DNA from 2 places in the Stenotrophomonas sp. 93052_Sma genome. Region 2 is predicted to be linked to the other one. Evidence: riboswitches for the same ligand, from Rfam matches in the RefSeq annotation. Region 2 holds a riboswitch; the other holds the start of a gene.
The links. Region 2 has a riboswitch for thiamine pyrophosphate ahead of thiC (phosphomethylpyrimidine synthase ThiC). Riboswitches for the same ligand answer to the same signal wherever they lie in the genome.

Region 1 (5,647 bases), 1.1 Mb from region 2:
GCCGCCCGACATGCGCCAACCGCTGCGGCTGGGCCTGCTGCTTACCCAGTAGATCCACGCCATGCGTGGATGCGCCTGGTAGATGCCGACCTTGGTCGGCACGCGCGCCAACCAAGGTTGGTGACTACCGGTAAGCCCCGGCCACGCATGGCGTGGAGCTACTGATCTTGCGGGTGCAGTAGATTCAGGCCCTGCGTGGATGTGTTGGGTAGATGCCGACCTTGGTCGGCAGGTGTGCGCCAACCAAGGTTGGCGACTACCGGTAGGCCCCCAGCCACGCATGGCGTGGCTCTACTGATCTTGCGGGTGCAGTAGATTCAGGCCATGCGTGGATGCGCCGGGTAGATGCCGACCTTGGTCGGCAGGCGTGCGCCAACCAAGGTTGGCGACTACCGGTAAGCCCTGGCCACGCATGGCGTGGCTCTACTGATCTTGCGGGTGCAGTAGATTCAGGCCATGCGTGGATGCGCCGGGTAGATGCCGACCTTGGTCGGCAGGCGTGCGCCAACCAAGGTTGGCGACTACCGGTAAGCCCTGGCCACGCATGGCGTGGCTCTACTGATCTTGCGGGTGCAGTAGATTCAGGCCCTGCGTGGATGTGTTGGGTAGATGCCGACCTTGGTCGGCAGGTGTGCGCCAACCAAGGTTGGCGACTACCGGTAAGCCCCGGCCACGCATGGCGTGGCGCTACTGCGTTGCTGCCTCTGGTTCACGGGCTGCCGCGCTCCATGCGCGCAGGCCGAACACGGCCAGGCCGAGGAAGAACACGTACAGCGCGGCGGTCACGTGCAGCGACTTGAACAGGTAGGCACCCACGTAGACCACGTCCACCGCGATCCACACCCACCAGCAGGCCACGTGGCGGCGCGCCTGCCACCACTGGCCGACCAGGCTCAGCGCGGTCAGCATCGCGTCCAGCCACGGCAGCGCGGCATCGGTGAAGGTGTGCATGGCCGCACCCAGCGCTACGCCACCACACAGGCCGATGGCCAGGTCGCGCAGCAGCTTGCCGCGTGCCAGTGGCACGATGCGGACGCTGCCCTCGTCGGCGGCGTGCTGCCGCCAGTTGAGCCAGCCGTAGACCAGGAAGCCACCGAAGGCGACCTGCAGCAGGGTGTCGGAGTACAGTTTGGCCTCGGCGAACACCAGGCCATACAGCGTCACCGACAGCAGGCCGACCGGCCACGCCACCAGCCGGCGCTTGGCCATCAGCCAGACGCCGAGGATGCTGCACAGCGCGGCGGTCCACTCGAGCATGACGCCGCTCACAGCGCGAACGTCACCGACAGGCGGGCCTGTCGCGGTGCGCCGGGGAACAGGTAGTAGTCACCGCCGCTGCTACCGGTATCGCGCCAGTAGAAGCGGTTGAACACGTTGTCCACCGACAGGTTCCAGGTCACCGCACGTTCGTGCAGGCGATGCTGGAAGCGCAGGCCGGCATCGAACACCGAGTAGTCAGGTGCGCGCACGCCACCGTCGGCGCGGGCCACGTTGGCACCGGCATAGCGCCAGCCGCCGGTCACATCCAGGCCCTGCACGAACGGCAGCGCATAGGCCACGTGCACGCTGGCGCGCACCTTCGGCACGTTCACCAGCTGATGGCCTTCATAGGCCGGCGTGCCAGTGTCGCGCGCACGTGCCTGCAGCATGCTGGCGCTGGCCACGATCTGCAGCGCATCGGTCAGCTGGCCATTGGCGGTCAACTCCAGGCCGGTGTGGGTCTGCTTGCCTTCCTCGACGAAGGTGTAGCCGACGTCGCTGTTGTCCGGCCTGGCGTACTGGTACGGCTGCGAAATGCGGAACATGGCTGCGCCCAGCGTCAGCGCCTCGACCGGCACGTACTTCACGCCCACTTCCAGCTGCCGCGACTGCACCGACGGCAGGAAGGTGTCGGCGTTGCTGGTCCAGAACGGCGCTTCTTGGCCCAGCGAGATGCCGCGCACGTAGCTGGCATAGGCGTTGAGCTGGTCGGTGGCCTTCCACACCACGGCGGTCTGCGGCAGGAAACGCGACAGGCGGCTGTGCCGCTGCGGGGTACCACGCTTGTCGTAGGCACGCTCGTCCAGGCGCACGAAGCGGCCGCCGGCCAGCCACTGCCAGTCATCACCGAAGCTCATCCGGTCCAGCGCGAAGAATGCGGTCTGGCGGCTGTCCAGGCGTCGTGCGGACGGCCCTGGCATCTTCGGCGACGGCGCGAACACCGGCACCTGTGCGTCGTGGATGTTGCTGGTGCCGACGTACTCGTTGACGCTCGGGCGCTTGTCTACCGTGCGGCGGAAGTAGTCGGCACCGAGGGTCAACTCATGGCCGACGCTGCCGGTCTCGAAGCGGCCGCGCAGCTCGGCACGGGCCTGCTGGTTGCGGCGGGTGTCGTCCGGGCTGCGGTAGTCGTAGACGTCGTAGTCGCCATTGGGCGCGAAGTAGTTGCCCGGCACGCTGCCATCGGCACACTGCGTGGCGTAGTAGCAGCCGTAGGCGAAGGCGACGTTGTCATCGATCACCGAGCGGCTGTGGCCGACCGAGACGCGCGACTGCCAGGCATCGTTGAAGTCGTAGGTGTGCAACGCGGTGATGTTGGTGCTGGCGATATCCACCGGGCGCTGCCAGGGCTGGTAGCCGAGCAGGAATTCGCGATCCACGCCGTGCGGCAGCTCACGCGCGCCCAGCAGCTGGTAGCCGGACACCGAACGCTGCGAGCTGGTCTGGTAGTTGGCATCCACTTCCAGCTTGCCGCGTTCGCCAATCAGCCAGTCGGCGGCCAGCGAGTAGAAGTTGCGACGGCCATCGGCGTGCTCGACGTAGGAATTGCTGGAATCCCATGCGGCATTCAGGCGCAGGCCGAAACGCGGGGTGATCCAGTGGCCGACATCGACGGCGACGTAGCGCGAGCCTTCCGAGTCGGTACCGAGCGTGGCGGTGCGCACTTCGGCCGGGCGCTTGCCGATGTAGTTGATGATGCCGCCGGGCGCCATCACACCCGCGGCCAGGCCGGCTTCACCCTTGAGGATCTCAACCGACTGCACGTTCTCCAGCGCCAGGCGCTGTTCGCCGGCGATGGACAGGCCGTTGAAGCGGTAGCTGGTGGCGGCATCCAGCGCGAAGCCGCGGATGGCGACGTTCTGGTAGTAGCCCACCGGCGCATACGCATCACCCAGCGAGGCATCGTTGCTGGCCAGCTCGGACAGCGAACGCACCTGGCGGCGGTCGAGGTAGTCGCGCTCGAGCACGTTCACCGAGGCCGGGGTGTCCCTCCAGGACCCACCACCGAAGGCGTTCACGCGTGAGGTATCGGCCTTGGGTTTGCCGGCCTGCACGCGCACTGCCGCCAGTTCGGTGGGCGAGCGCTCGGCGCCGGTGGCAGCCGCATCGGTGGCAGCGTCGGCCTCGCTGGCATGCAGCGGCAAGGCGGCGCAGAGGGCGAGGGAGAGCAGGGTGGGGCGCAGGCAGCGGTTCATTCGGTTCGTCTTCGGACAACAAGGGAGACGAAGCGACGGCGCGCAGGTGCACCGGCCCATGACGGGGGTGTGGCTGCGGCTCAAAGCTCCCTACGCCGGTGCAAACCGGATCAGGTTCCAAGGGACTCTCTCAGCCTGGCAGATCCAGGCACCCCCGCTTCAGGTGACCATTTCACTACAAATGGTACGGATTTGCGAGCCGGTGCCCTTCAGGCTGCCGCGTGCAGCGCCTGCAGCAGTGCCTGCCCCGGCGCGCCGTGGAACCACGCCGGGTGCCCCAGCATGAAGGGCTGCCAGGCCACATCCGCGTTCGCGGTCGAGCCAGTGATGCCTTCGAAGTACTCCACTTCGGACAGTGCGAAGTCGAAATGGACCATCGGCAGCAGGTCGGCCAGCAGCTGCACGCGTGCCGCCGACAGCGGCAGCACCTCGCGGTAGCCGTCGAGCAACGCCAGTGCGATGTCGATGCGCACCGCCTCCATGCCGCGCTGCAGTTCCAGCCACGCCACTGCGTTGCGCTCGATCGCGGTGGCGAGGTCGAACAGTGCGCTGGTGGGCGAAGCCAGGCCGAAATCCAGCACGGTGCTGACCTGCCCGTCGCGCCACAGCAGGTTGGAGACATGCCAGTCGTTGTGCGCCCACAGCCGTGGCTCGTCGCGCAGGCGCTCGGCCAGGCCCGTGTGCCAAGGCAGCACGTCGCGCTGCAGCTGTGCTTCCCACGGAATGCGCGCGAGATAGCGGGCCAGCCCCGGTCGTGTGGGCAGTTCGGCTTTGATCGCGGCGATGGGATCGTCGGCGCGGATCAGATCGTCGCGCGCGACTAGCAGATGGGTACTGCGCTGTGGCGCGTGATAGCTGGCGGCGGCACGGTGCAACCGGGCCAGCATGCGGCCGGCTTCGCGGGCCTGCGCGACATCGGTCAGCAACGACCACGACACGGCGTCGCGGTACAGGTCCTCGCCGACGCCAACCGCATGCAGCTCGAAGGTCCATTCGCCGTGCTCGACGGCGCTGCGGCCATCGGCTGCCGCAAGCAACTGCACCACCGGTACGCCGGCGGCAGCGAGATGGGCGATGAAGTGGTGTTCTTCTTCCAGGCAGGCCGCACTGCGCACACTGTGGTGGTGGCGCTTGATGAACACCGCGCCGTCCCTGCCATTGACGATGGCAGCGGCCGAGAGTGGCCGCGGGCTGTGCCAGTGCGGGTGGCTGTCTGCATCCAGCTGAGGGTAGCGCCGGCGCAGCCACGCAATGTCCGCCGCGCTGATCGGTGGCCAGTCGGCAGCAACCTCGTCGTTGTTGAGGCCCTGCACGCGGTGGGAGGAAGAAGTCATGCCGCAGCCCCAGTGGGGAAAGTCACATCCAAGGCTGCGCATTCAACGCCATGCACGCGGCCAACGCAAACGGGCGGGTCATCGACCCGCCCGTCCGTGCATCGGCATGGGGGATGCCGCGCTGCTTACCAGCCGCGATGGCGGCCGCGGTCGTGGTAGTAGCGGTTGTCGTAGTAGCGCTCGCGCTGCCAGCGACGGTCGTCACCGCGGTCGTAGTAGCCGCTGCGGTAGTAGCCACGGTCGTAACGGCGATCGTAGCGGTTGTCGTAACGGCGATTGTCGTAGTAACGACGATCGCGGCGGTCGGAGGTGGTCAGGTTGCCGATCGCGCCGCCGGCCACGGCACCGCCGACAGTGGCAGCAGGATCACCGTTGGAGAGCAGGTTGCCGGCCACGCCACCGACGACGGCGCCGACCAGGGTGCGCTTGTCCTTCCTCGACATCGCGCTGGCATCGCTGACCACGGCGACGCCGGCCAGCAGGGCCAGGGTCATCGCCAGACCACGGAAGCTGAGTGCGGAAGTACTGAGCATGTTCGTTCTCCTGTGAGGTGCATGCCACGCTGGGCAGGGAGGGCGCGGGGCGCCCCGGCTGCCGTGATGTCCACGCTGGCGTTCCAACATTGCCGGAACATTGCCTGGTCCACCGTGCGGCTTGCGCATTCATCTAGCGGCAGGCGGCATGAAGCAAGGCTGAAAGCGGCCTCGGCCGCTCAGCTGGCAGAAAGGGAAAAGGCCACGCGGACGTGGCCCTCCCTTCTCTCCCAAGGCGCCGCGGGCTTAGACGCCCATCGCCTTCTGGGCCTGCCGGGCCTGCTCCTGCTGGGCGTCCTGCTGCTGATGCAGCACGTTCGGCGCG
Region 2 (5,647 bases):
CGGTCGGACCCAGCACCAGTACGGTGGCCGCAAGAAGCGCGGCCAGCGCAAGATTGAAGTTGGACAGCCACTTCACCCCGCGCTCGACTCCGCTGGCGGTGGACGCCATGTACAGCACGAACGCGATGGCGATGATGGTCAGCTGCAGTGGCACACCCGCGTGCAGGCCGAACACGCGTTCCATGCCGGCAGCGATCTGGATGGTACCGAACCCCAGCGTGGTGGCCACGCCAATGGCAGTGGCAACAACCGCGGCGATGTTGACCACGCGTCCGATCCAGCCGCGATGGTGCCGGCCGATGATCGGTTGCAGCATGTCACTGACCAGTCCACGGCCATTGCGGTTGAACTGGAACCAGGCCATCGCCAGGCCGATCAGCGCGTAGATCGCCCATGGATGCAGACCCCAATGGAAGAATGCATAGCGCATTGAAGCCCGCGCCGCGTCCATGCTCTGCGGTGCGAGGCCTTCCGGAGGCTTGGTGAAGTGGGAAATCGGCTCGGCGGCGCCCCAGAACACCAGGCCGATGCCCATGCCGGCGGCGAACAGCATCGACATCCAGCTGGCGCGCGAGAACTCCGGCTCGGCATCTTCACCGCCGATGCGCAGGTTGCCGAAGCGACCGAATGCCAGGTACATCAGGAACGTCAGCGCCAGGAACACGACCAGAAGATAGAGCCAGCCGACACTGCGGATGACATCGGCCAGTACCGACTGCACCACGGTATTGAAGGGGCCGGGTGCAACACCGGCAAGCAGCACCAGAAGCAGAACCAGTGCGATGGAAACGCGAAACACCATGAAGGAGCTTCTCCGATCAAGGGATTGAGGGGAGCGAGCAGAGCTTGCTGCGAGGGGCCGGCGACATGCAGCACAGACCGGGCAGGGGCCGCGGAGGCGGCGGGGAAACACCGGCCGCAGCGGCACGATGCGCGTGCACGTTACTGAATGCGATGTCACGGTTCTGTTAATACAGAAACAGCGGATCCACGCCGTGCGTGGATGGAACAGCCAGGAGCTGCAGTGCGTTCTATGCTCTAATGCACATCAAGAAGCGGGGGTACCGCGGCCATGTGGCCACGGTTGAGACAGTCCCTTGGAACCTGATCCGGCTCATACCGGCGTAGGGAAGCTTTGCAGTGCATCCATGCCCGGACTCCGCCCAAGGACCGTCCGGGCGCGGCAGCAGTGCGCCGCCGCTTCGTCCCTGACCTTCCTGGACGATGCCCGATGAACGCACAGCTCTCCGCCCTGCAGCAACAGGCCCAGCAACTCTCCGAATCCGTGACCCGGCCCATTCCCGGCTCGCGCAAGATCCACGTGCCCGGTTCACGCCCGGATCTGCAGGTGCCGATGCGCGAGATCGCGCTGACCCGCACGCCGACCTTGTTCGGCGGCGAAGAGAATGCACCGGTGACCGTTTACGACACGTCGGGCCCGTACACCGATCCGGAGGTGCGCATCGATCTGTCCGCTGGTTTGCCGGCACTGCGTCGCGGCTGGGTGGAAGAACGCGGTGATACCGAGCGGCTGGAAGGACTGAGTTCTTCGTTCGGTCGCGATCGCGAGCATGACCCGAAGCTCGATGCGGTGCGCTTCCCCGCGCGCAGCCTGCCACGCCGTGCGCGTGCAGGTGCCAACGTCACCCAGATGCACTACGCGCGCCGCGGCATCATCACGCCGGAAATGGAATTCGTCGCCATCCGCGAGAACCAGCGGCTGGACGCGATCCGCGATGCCGGCCTGCTGCAGCAGCACCCGGGCGAGGCGTTCGGCGCGTCGATCCAGAAGATCATCACCCCGGAGTTCGTGCGCGACGAAATCGCCCGCGGCCGTGCGGTGCTGCCCAACAACATCAACCATCCGGAAAGCGAGCCGATGATCATCGGCCGCAATTTCCTGACCAAGATCAACGCCAACATCGGCAACAGCGCCGTGTCCTCGGGCATTGCCGAGGAGGTGGAGAAGCTGGTGTGGGCGATCCGCTGGGGCGGTGACACGGTGATGGACCTGTCCACCGGCAAGCACATCCATGAGACCCGCGAGTGGATCATCCGCAACTCGCCGGTGGCGATCGGTACCGTGCCGATCTACCAGGCGCTTGAGAAGGTCGATGGCCGCGCCGAAGCACTCACCTGGGAGATCTTCCGCGACACACTGATCGAGCAGGCCGAGCAGGGCGTGGACTACTTCACCATCCACGCCGGCGTGCTGCTGCGCTATGTGCCGCTCACCGCCAAGCGGGTCACCGGCATCGTCAGCCGTGGTGGCTCGATCATGGCCAAGTGGTGCCTGGCGCACCACAAGGAGAATTTCCTCTACACGCATTTCGAAGAGATCTGCGAGATCATGAAGGCCTATGACGTGACCTTCTCGCTGGGTGACGGCCTGCGCCCGGGCTGCATCGCAGATGCCAACGACGCGGCGCAGTTCGGTGAGCTGGAGACGCTTGGCGAACTGACGAAGATCGCCTGGAAGCATGACGTGCAGACCATGATCGAAGGCCCCGGCCACGTGCCGATGCAGCTGATCAAGGAGAACATGGACAAGCAGCTGCGCGAGTGTGGCGAAGCGCCGTTCTATACGCTGGGCCCCCTGACCACCGACATCGCACCGGGCTACGACCACATCACCAGCGCGATCGGTGCGGCAATGATCGGCTGGTTTGGTACGGCCATGCTCTGCTACGTGACACCGAAGGAACACCTCGGCCTGCCCAACCGCCAGGACGTACGCGACGGCATCATGGCCTACCGCATCGCCGCGCATGCGGCCGACCTGGCCAAGGGACACCCCGGCGCGCAGGTGCGCGACAACGCGCTGAGCAAGGCACGCTTCGAGTTCCGCTGGGAAGACCAGTTCCATCTCGGGCTGGACCCGGAGAAGGCCAAGGAATTCCATGATGAGACCCTGCCGAAGGATGCGCACAAGCTGGCGCATTTCTGCTCGATGTGCGGCCCGCACTTCTGTTCGATGAAGATCACCCAGGACGTGCGCGACTACGCCGAGGCCGGCATGAAGGAGAAGTCGAAGGAGTTTCGCGCGGCCGGCGCCGAGGTCTATCACCAGGGCTGACGTGTAACGGGTAGTGCCGGCCGCTGGCCGGCATTCCGTCGTGCGTGGGACCGGGAGAGTGCCGGCCAGTGGCCGGCACTACCGCTCATCACGTCGCTCCCGGCTATCCTCCGCCCATCACCCTGGGGAAGGACGCCATGCCCGTTGCCATCACCACCCGCTGGCTGGCCATTGCCCGCCGCCATCCTTCGGCCTGGCTGCTGGGTGCCCAGTTGATCGCGGTGCTGCTGTATCCCGCACTTGATGACACCGCCGGCGGCCGTGCGGCACTGGGCATGTTCGGCATGGCGGTACTCGGCCTGGCGCTGTGGGTGGTCCAGCGCAGTCCGCTGGGCACCTGGCTGGCACTGCTGCTGGCCATTCCTTCGGTGGTGTTCTCGCTGGCCGGCGCACTGCTGGATCGCAGTGCGCTGCTGACCACCGCGCAGCTGCTGGAAAGCCTGCTGTACTTCTATACGGCCGGTGCGCTCATCGCCTACATGCTCCAGGACCATAAAGTCACCCGCGATGAACTGTTCGCAGCAGGTGCGACATTCACGTTGCTGGCGTGGGCCTTCGCGTTTGCTTTCGCCGTGTGCCAGCAATGGTATCCGGGCAGTTTCCAGGGCACCGGTGGTGGCGCGCAGCGCACCTGGATGGAGCTTCTTTATCTGAGCTTCAGTTTGCTTTCGGGTGTTGGCTTGAGCGACGTTGTGCCACTGCATCCGCAGGCGCGCCTTGGTCATGCTGGAGCAGTTTTCAGGCGTGATGTACGTAGCTTTGGTGGTTTCGCGACTGGTTGGATTGACCATGCTGCGGCGCATGTGAAAATGAACGCCAGATAAAAATTTCGCGCCCCGCAGGGCGCGAATGGTGCTGCAGATTATGTGAATGCGTCGGCGAGAGAGAGCCTGGATGTCGACCACGCGATAGGCGAGGTAACCCGCATAGGCTAGTATTCGCCCGCTTCATTGTTTTTGCGGTATGCGCCGATGCTTTGTGCGGAGTCTGGCTTTTTGCTGTTCCCAGGACGGGAGGGTATCGAAGGCAAACGCTGCCCCGGACCTGTCTCTACTGTGTAGCGGAAAATGAACAGCAGTGAAAACCAGCCCCCCGGATTCGATCGGATCCGGATAGGAGAGTGCACTGTCACTCTGTCCTCGCGCGAAGTCGAGGTCGTGGGTGCGCGTCGCCCGCGTCGGCTGACGCCGAAGGCGCTGGGCGTGCTGCGTGTGCTGCTGCGCCAGCCGGGGCGTGTTGTCACCCGCGATGAACTGTTCGCGGAAGTCTGGCCGGACACGCTGCCGACCAATGATGTGCTTACCCAGGCCGTCACCCAGCTGCGCAAGGCGTTCAGCAACGACGACGACAACGGCCAGGCCTATATCGAGACCATCGCCAAGACCGGCTATCGCCTGCTGGTGCCGGTGCAGGTACTGGACGATGTCGAGCCGGCGCCGCCCGCGGGAGCCGATGACGAAATCGTGGACATGCAACCGGCGATGGCCATCGCCGAGATGATGCCGCCACACGTGCAGGCATCGCGCCGCCGCTGGCGCCACGTCCGCCGGCGCGTACTGCTGGTGCTGGGCGTGCTGATGCTGGCCACGGTGGTGGTGCTGACCGCGCTGCTGCTGCGGCGGGCACCGGCCAGCAGTTCAGCTGTGGACGCGGCCGTGGAGAACGGCACGCGCGTGATCGGCAGCCCGCAGCGTCCCTATCGGTTGATCACCGCGACCAGCGGCTTTGAAACCTATCCCACGCTTTCACCCGATGGTTCATTGGTGGCCTATGAGGGCGCCAACGAAGACGGGCAGGGCGGTGGCGCGATCAAGGTGCAGACCTCCGGCAACGCGCCTGCGCGGCAGCTGCTGGCTCCGCCGGCCGGCTCGGTCGATCGCTTCCCGAGCTGGTCGCCGGATGGACGCGAGATCGCCTTCGCGCGGTTCAGCAACAACGGCGGTTGCCAGGTGCTGATCGCCAGCGCGACCGGTGGTGCCCTGCGCCAGGCCACACGGTGCGATGGCACCGAGCTGCTCAGTTTCGACTGGACGCCGGACGGCCGTGGTCTGGTGTTCGGCAGCATGGTGGGGCGCTATGCCCATCGCGGCATCCGCAAGCTTGATCTGGCCAGTGGCCAATGGGAGGCGCTGGACTACGGTGTCGCCGAGGATGACTTCGACTATGCGCCGCGCTACTCGCCTGATGGCAAGTGGCTGGTATTCGTGCGCAATCCGCAGCTGGGCGACCTGTGGCGCATGCCGGCCGCAGGTGGCACGCCCAAGCAGCTGACCAACGAGGCCGCTGAACTGCGTGGCTGGGCCTGGTTGCGTGATGGCCGGACAATCGTGTTTGGACGCCGTGTCGACAGTGAGGTGCGCCTGTATTACCTGGACGTCGAGAGCCGCACGCTGCGCGACGCCGGGCTCGACGACGCACAATGGCCTGCGACGGCGCGCCGCGCGGGCATGCTGGCCTTCGTTCACCGCCGCGCGCAGTTCGGCATCTTCAAGGTGCCGATGGAGGGCGGCTCACCCCCGCAGCGCCTGTTTGCGTCCAGCGGCCGGGATGGGCAGCCGATGGCGGCGCCGG

Region 1: another riboswitch for thiamine pyrophosphate. It lies ahead of ACZK2V_RS00985 (TonB-dependent receptor); the one in region 2 lies ahead of thiC (phosphomethylpyrimidine synthase ThiC).

The regions. Positions count from the first base shown of each region.
Region 1 is NZ_CM151134.1:219,683-225,329, forward strand. Features, by position in the region: gene ACZK2V_RS00975 (hypothetical protein) at 1-52, shown strand, start outside; gene pnuC (nicotinamide riboside transporter PnuC) at 688-1,257, opposite strand; gene ACZK2V_RS00985 (TonB-dependent receptor) at 1,266-3,455, opposite strand; TPP riboswitch at 3,526-3,621, opposite strand; gene ACZK2V_RS00990 (phosphotransferase enzyme family protein) at 3,665-4,789, opposite strand; gene ACZK2V_RS00995 (glycine zipper 2TM domain-containing protein) at 4,915-5,322, opposite strand; gene ACZK2V_RS01000 (XVIPCD domain-containing protein) at 5,569-5,647, opposite strand, start outside.
Region 2 is NZ_CM151134.1:4,075,767-4,081,413, reverse strand. Features, by position in the region: gene ACZK2V_RS19105 (BCCT family transporter) at 1-802, opposite strand, end outside; TPP riboswitch at 1,048-1,149, shown strand; gene thiC (phosphomethylpyrimidine synthase ThiC) at 1,232-3,076, shown strand; partial or broken gene ACZK2V_RS19095 (ion channel) at 3,214-3,883, shown strand; gene ACZK2V_RS19090 (winged helix-turn-helix domain-containing protein) at 4,144-5,647, shown strand, end outside.